DNA from 3 places in the Pedobacter sp. B4419 genome. Region 1 is predicted to be linked to each of the others. Evidence: riboswitches for the same ligand, from Rfam matches in the RefSeq annotation. Region 1 holds a riboswitch; each other region holds the start of a gene.
What was found. Region 1 has a riboswitch for cobalamin ahead of metE (5-methyltetrahydropteroyltriglutamate--homocysteine S-methyltransferase). Riboswitches for the same ligand answer to the same signal wherever they lie in the genome.
Positions count from the first base shown of each region.

Region 2: it holds a riboswitch for cobalamin, as region 1 does, so the genes downstream of both, AC570H_RS06095 (TonB-dependent receptor plug domain-containing protein) here and metE (5-methyltetrahydropteroyltriglutamate--homocysteine S-methyltransferase) in region 1, are expected to answer to the same signal.
Region 3: it holds a riboswitch for cobalamin, as region 1 does, so the genes downstream of both, AC570H_RS06105 (TonB-dependent receptor plug domain-containing protein) here and metE (5-methyltetrahydropteroyltriglutamate--homocysteine S-methyltransferase) in region 1, are expected to answer to the same signal.

Region 1 is NZ_JCASSL010000001.1:2,288,192-2,290,393, reverse strand. It holds gene AC570H_RS09535 (3-oxoacyl-ACP reductase family protein) at 1-551, shown strand, start outside; cobalamin riboswitch at 839-1,039, shown strand; gene metE (5-methyltetrahydropteroyltriglutamate--homocysteine S-methyltransferase) at 1,199-2,202, shown strand, end outside.
Region 2 is NZ_JCASSL010000001.1:1,518,288-1,520,489, reverse strand. It holds gene AC570H_RS06095 (TonB-dependent receptor plug domain-containing protein) at 1-1,273, opposite strand, end outside; cobalamin riboswitch at 1,369-1,556, opposite strand; gene AC570H_RS06090 (polyphosphate kinase 2 family protein) at 1,678-2,202, opposite strand, start outside.
Region 3 is NZ_JCASSL010000001.1:1,521,896-1,524,097, reverse strand. It holds gene AC570H_RS06105 (TonB-dependent receptor plug domain-containing protein) at 1-1,249, opposite strand, end outside; cobalamin riboswitch at 1,338-1,526, opposite strand; gene AC570H_RS06100 (serine hydrolase) at 1,626-2,202, shown strand, end outside.

The DNA.
Region 1 (2,202 bases):
ATAGTGCCGATCCTGTTGCCGTAACAGCAGCGGTTGAACAAACCGTTGCGCAATTTGGTGCACTTGATATTTTGGTAAGCAACGCCGGAATTTATATCGGAAGTGCATTTGAAGAGCATACCCTACAAGATTATGAAGATATAATGGCGGTAAATGTAAGAGCGGTTTATGCGGCGGCATTGGCTGCGGTAAAACACTTGCCTACAGGTGGCCGTATCATTACTATTGGCAGCAATATGGCCGATAATGCAGGTGGTCCAGGTGGCACATTATACGTAATGAGCAAAGCTGCGGTTCAAGGCTTTACACGTGGCTTGGCTAGAGATTTAGGCAAGAAAGGCATTACTGTAAATGTGGTACAACCAGGTCCAATTGATACCGATATGAACCCGGCAAATAGCGAACTGGCCGATTTCTTAAGAACCCGCATGGCCTTGCCAGAATATGGCACTGGGGCCGATGTTGCTGGCTTGGTGGCTTTTTTGGCCAGCGAAGAAGGAAAATACATTACCGGCAGTGCCTTGACTATTGATGGTGGATTGAACGCTTAGTTGGTTCATTGGTTCATTAGTTCATTGGCTGACTGGTTTGACCGCAAAGCATACAAGAACCGTGCAAAGATCGGTGCTTGTATGCTTTGCGGTTTAATTGCAAGCCGAGAACTGCAAACTAGCGCTTACAACTCATTGATAAAAGATTGCTTCGCTCGCTCGCAATGACGATACGCCGATTTGACATGAACTATTAACCAAAACTGATAACTGAAAACTGTCAACTGAAAAGCAAAAATTACCTTTCTATTCCCTACCTTTACCCCGATGTAAGTTCTTCACTTTATTTTTCATCAACCGGTATCGGTCCTCGGTGTAATATCGAGGTTAATAGGGAATCGTGTGCAAATCACGAGCTGTCGCGCAACTGTAAATCCTGCCTGTAAAGGCAACGATCTTATCATAAAGCCACTGTTTCGAGCAATCAAAATGGGAAGGCGATAAGATGGGGGATAAGTCAGGAGACCTGCCGTTTATCGAATTGACGATGCTTTCGCGTAATAAAGCCATTGGTCTGGTATGATGCAATTTGAGCCTTTTCCTAATGGGATTGGCATGTCTGCATTGTTTCCCTTCCATTTTATTATTGCCAAAGTACGGATAAGGCGTAGGGCTTTTAATGATTTTATTCACTTAATCTTTAAAAGATGCAAACGCAAAATTTGGGCTATCCGCGTATAGGTAGCCAGCGCGAACTTAAAAAGGTCTGCGAAAACTATTGGGCAGGCAAAACCACCTTCAAAAGTGTGCTTCAGGTAGGTAAAAACCTGAGGCAAGCCAACTGGGAACTGCAAAAACAAGCAGGTATTGATGTAATCCCATCTAACGACTTTTCATTCTACGATCAGGTACTAGACCATTCATTCTGTTTTGGAGCGATTCCGAAACGCTACAACGAAGTAATCCTAAAGAGTGGCAATGTAGAACTCGACCTGTATTTTGCCATGGCCAGGGGCTATCAAAAAGACGGACTGGATGTGGTAGCCATGGAAATGACCAAATGGTTCGATACCAATTACCATTACATCGTACCCGAATTTTATAAAAACCAACAATTCAAGCTTTTCTCTACCAAGATTATCGACGAGTTTTATGAAGCCAAACAATTGGGTATCACCACTAAACCCGTATTGATCGGTCCGGTTTCTTATTTGTTGCTGGGCAAGGAAAAAGAGGCTGGTTTTGATAAGCTATCGCTACTGAACAATCTATTGCCAGTTTATTTCGAAATCTTACGTCGCCTAGAAGCTTTAAACGTGGAATATATACAGTTTGATGAGCCCTTTCTTTGCCTCGATCTTTCTGCAAAAGAACAGCAGGCCTTCAGCAATGCCTATAAGGAGATCAGGAAGGCATTTCCACGCCTAAAAATCGTGTTGGCTACCTATTTTGAAGACCTCAATACCAATTTCCCTTTGGTGGCCTCTTTGCCATTTAATGTGCTGCATGTTGATTTGGTGCGTGCGCCTGTACAATTGGACAAGGTATTGGAGGTTTTCCCTCCAAATGCCATCCTTTCTTTAGGTGTGGTTGATGGACGCAATATTTGGAAGAATGATTTCGATGCCTCTTTGCAACTCATTGAAAAAGCGGTAAGCATATTGGGCAAAGACAGGGTTTGGATAGCGCCATCTTGTTCATTGGTGCATTC
Region 2 (2,202 bases), 770 kb from region 1:
GACCAAAAAGCATATCGAGCATTGGCGCCCTAAATGCAGATGAAACCGTACCGAATAGTTTTACTTCTTTAATAATGTTGATACTTGGTGTTACGGCATAGGTATAGTTTTCGCCATATTTATTGTGCTTATTGTAACGGCCACCTACTTCAAGATTAAACACACTCAAATCATGCAAAAATACAGAGGCATAAGTGCTGAACAAATTGGTAGACGGCTTTGTTAAGGTTGCACCATAGTAAGTTACTGCGGTTGCACGGTTATCCAAACCCACCAATAGGTTTACTTTTTCGCCAAGGTTTTGATTATAGAACAGATCCAACCAATCCATGCGGCCATCATAACGACCACCATACATGCTTACGTATTCTCTAGATGTATTTTCGTGGCTATAATTGAGGGTGATTTTGCCTTTGTTTAATTGGTACTGCGCATTTAAGCCGCCATTAAAGTGCTTCGATTCTGATTTGTTATTGGCATCGACAAATGCATCGTCGTCATAATCGAATTTTCCGGCAAAATAACGCAAGAATGGATTAATGCTCAAACGCTTGTCCAATTGGATAGTGAAATTGGCATTTACCGCATCCTGCCTGGTGCCATCTTTATCAAAAGCTTGCGTATTCCCTGCCGGATTGGCGGCTTCAGAAATACCATCCGTCCTGAAATGGCTGTAGCTTACATTATAGGTAACCGCATCAACTTGGCTGCTCAAACCAATGGTTCCTTTATAAGAATTATAGCTGCCCGCACTGGCTACGCCATATACATTATTGCCTTTGTTGCCACTCTTTTTTGTAATGATGTTGATTACACCTGCAACGGCATCAGAACCATAAAGCGTAGATTGGCCTCCACGAAGAATTTCGATCCGCTCTATCTGATCAATGGCAATCATGCGAAGATCGAAAGCGCCTAACACCGAAGAAGGATCTGAAGCCAAAACCCCGTCAATCAAAATTACAGTGTAGGTACTTGCCGCGCCTCGAAAAAATATGCTTTTGTCTTTGCCATAATTGCTGCCTGCCCCTACTACATTAATGCCGGCCTGCTGATTTAGCAATTCGGCCAGGTTTCTTCCCGCGCTGCGATCTAGTTCTTCCCTAGTAATAATGCTGACTACCTTGCCTGTTTGCGATTGTTTTTGTTCGTTCTTAGTAGCAGAAATCACTACTTCGTTTAATGATTGTACTTCTTGGGCTTTTGTTTTGCCTACAAGTACCAATTGTGCAAGTCCTAGACCTGTTACAATCCATTTGGTTGTTTTCTTCAATGTTTGTGAGTTTTTTTACACACAGCAATAGAATCAATGACAGAAATGAGGTATAATAAATTAGTCCCACTCCTAGCTTCAATCCCCGAAAGCTATGAAATTATAATGCTAAGGCAGGTCTTCTGACTTACTCCCGATTCTCTGCCTTCCCCTTTCTTGCGAAAAAGTGGCCAAGATTTGAAAACCGTTACAGAGCTTACAGCTGCGGGACAGTTACGGATTTACACCGTATTCCCTTTTAATCCCGATCCTAAAACCGGGAACCAAAAGCGGGGCAAAGGTATTGAGAAGTATTTAATTTTTAAATAAGATTTACAGAGATTAGCTCTTGTATCTAAGAAGTCACAAATTCGGATGTGAACGATTTGCTTAGGTCAATCTGCAAACACCTGATCATGAAGAACTTATTTCTCATCCAGCAGTTGTTGCTTCAATGCCAACAATTGATCTGACTCTTCTTTTGGCAATACCGGAAATTTGAGGTTCATTTTTTCAAATGCGGCCTCAACCACCTGACTGATGACCAATCTGGCATACCATTTTTTATCGGCTGGTATCACAAACCAAGGCGCATTGCTGGTTGATGTCTCCTGAATAGCTTCTTCGTAGGCATCCATGTATTTTTTCCATAAAGCCCTTTCTTTCAAATCGCCAGAAGCAAATTTCCAGTTCTTGGCAGGATCTTCTATGCGGTCTAAAAAACGTTGCTTCTGCTCATCCTTCGAAACATGTAAAAAAAACTTTAATATCACAGTACCATTGTCGGTTAGCTGTTTTTCGAAGTTGCGGATGCTGTCATACCTGCTCTTCCAAAATTTGGCATCTATTTGCTTTACCTCAGTATAATTGGGAATATTTTCGCTCAATATATATTCAGGATGCACCTTGCACACCAATACGTTTTCATAATGAGATCGGTTATGTATGCC
Region 3 (2,202 bases), 770 kb from region 1:
CCTCGTCATTGATGGTAGTGCTCAGGATATTTGCCTGAACTTCGAGCCTTTCTAGCTTTAGTGAAGTACTAAGCACATTTAAAAAGGTATTTCTGCGGGGATAAGCAAAGCGATAAAGATTGGCTTTGAGGTCTTGATATTGATAATCTGATGCGAAAGACACATTCCATATGCTGGCCAGTTTATAATTGGCGGCCAAAGAAACGTAGGCTTCCCTTTCGTGAAAACGATTATCAAGAAAACCGTTAATGGTTACATATTCCGGATCGAGAAAACGGGTATAATCATAAGCCAGTTTGGTGTTGAGCAAAATGGATAACCGTTCGCCAAAGTTTTGCGTTACATTGCCTTGTACAAATACGTTTCTGTCCCAGATGCGCTGGTTGTAATCGAATTTATTAGAAACGATGGCACCTGGCAATCCCCTGTCTGATAAAAAAGAGTAAAGCTGCGCATGCCATTTCCCTTGTTTGTTAAGTTTGCCAAATAAAGACGTTTCTAGCCTGAATCTATTTACATCGCCGTTATTTCTTACCGCTGCAGTATCATAAATACCGTTGGTATACCTAAATTTGTATTTTCCATTGGCCCTGATGTATTCGCTGCTTACACTGGCCGAAATGTTGTTGCTGATTTCGCGCTGATAAACAAATGCAGGATTGATCAAACCGAAATCTCCGGTTTTAAAATTGGCGCTAATGCTGTATTTTCTATCCTCAAAAATCGGAGCCCTTGTTTTAAGGTAGATGGCACTTGCCGAAGCATAGCCCTTGGCTGGTTGCAGCTGCTCGTTGCTTTGTCCACTGATGAGTGAAACCTCCTCTAAGTTGTCCAGTGAATATTTTCCCAGGTCTACCTGGCCATTCTGCGCATTGCCCAATTGGATGCCATCATAAAAAATAGCGGTGTGGTTAGTACCCATACTCCTGACATTGACCGTTTTTAAACCACCAATGCCTCCGTAGTCTTTGAGCTGTACGCCAGAAAAATACCTAATGGCATCGGCAACAGATAGGCTATTGATCCGCTTCAGGTCTTCGGCCGTTAAAACCTGCAGGGCAGCTGGCGACAAGCTTTGCCTGCTTACGCGATATTCGTTTATCTTGACCTCTTTAAGTTGGTTAACCTTGGTCAGCGTATCGGTATTTTGGGCAAGGGCAATGCCTGGAAATGCGCACAGCATTCCCCCTACAGCGAAACCAATAAAAGCAACATAGCCTTTAAAAAAGGCCAGATTCTTTTTTGTCATTTTTGTTGTGAGTTAAACCCACAGCAAACAGAAATTAAGGAGCATGTATCAACAAGCATCTACTCCTAGCTTCAATCCCCGAAAGCTATGAAAATATAATGCTAAGGCAGGTCTTCTGACTTACTCCCGATTTCCTGCCTTCCCCTTTCTTGCGAAAAAGTGGCCAAGATTTGAAAATCGTTACAGAGCTTACAGCTGCGGGACAGTTACGGATTTACACCGTATTCCCTTTTAATCCCAATCCTAAAATCGGGAACCAAAAGCGATGCAAATATAGCCAAATTAAGCACAGAAGCAAATATGGCAAGGAGATGTTACAATTACACGGTTTTGCAAACGCTTATAAAACCCTATATTTAGGTTCAAAATAGAGCTTATGCGTACCTTATTATCCCTTTGTTCATTATTTATCATCAGCATCCAGGCGATGGCACAACAAACAGACACCGTTTTCCTGCAAAAACTAATGCAAGACAAGCCTGAACTCTTTTCGGGAATTTTAAATCACCCCAACAAAAACGAAGTTCAGGTAATCTATACACAGGTGAACCGCGATAAAAACAATAAACCGAGTTTTAAAACCTTTAGCTACAATTTTAATCCGCAACGGTATTTTTACCCCGCCAGTACTGTTAAGCTGGCTGCCGTAGTCTTTGCCTTAGAAAAGGTAAATGCGTTAAAAAGCAAAGGCATGAGTGCCGATCTGGTTATGCTAACCGATAGCAGCTTTAAAGGCCAGACCAAGGTTTTGAAAGACGAAAGCGCCGCAAACGGAAAGCCTTCCATTGAACATTACGTTAAAAAGATACTCTTAACCAGCGATAATGATGCCTTTAATCGATTATTTGAGTTTATTGGCCGGGCAGAAATCAATGCAAAGCTGAAAAAATACGGCATGAACGATAGTCGAATACTGAATAGGCTAGCCATTGGCGATGGTGGCGAATCGGCCA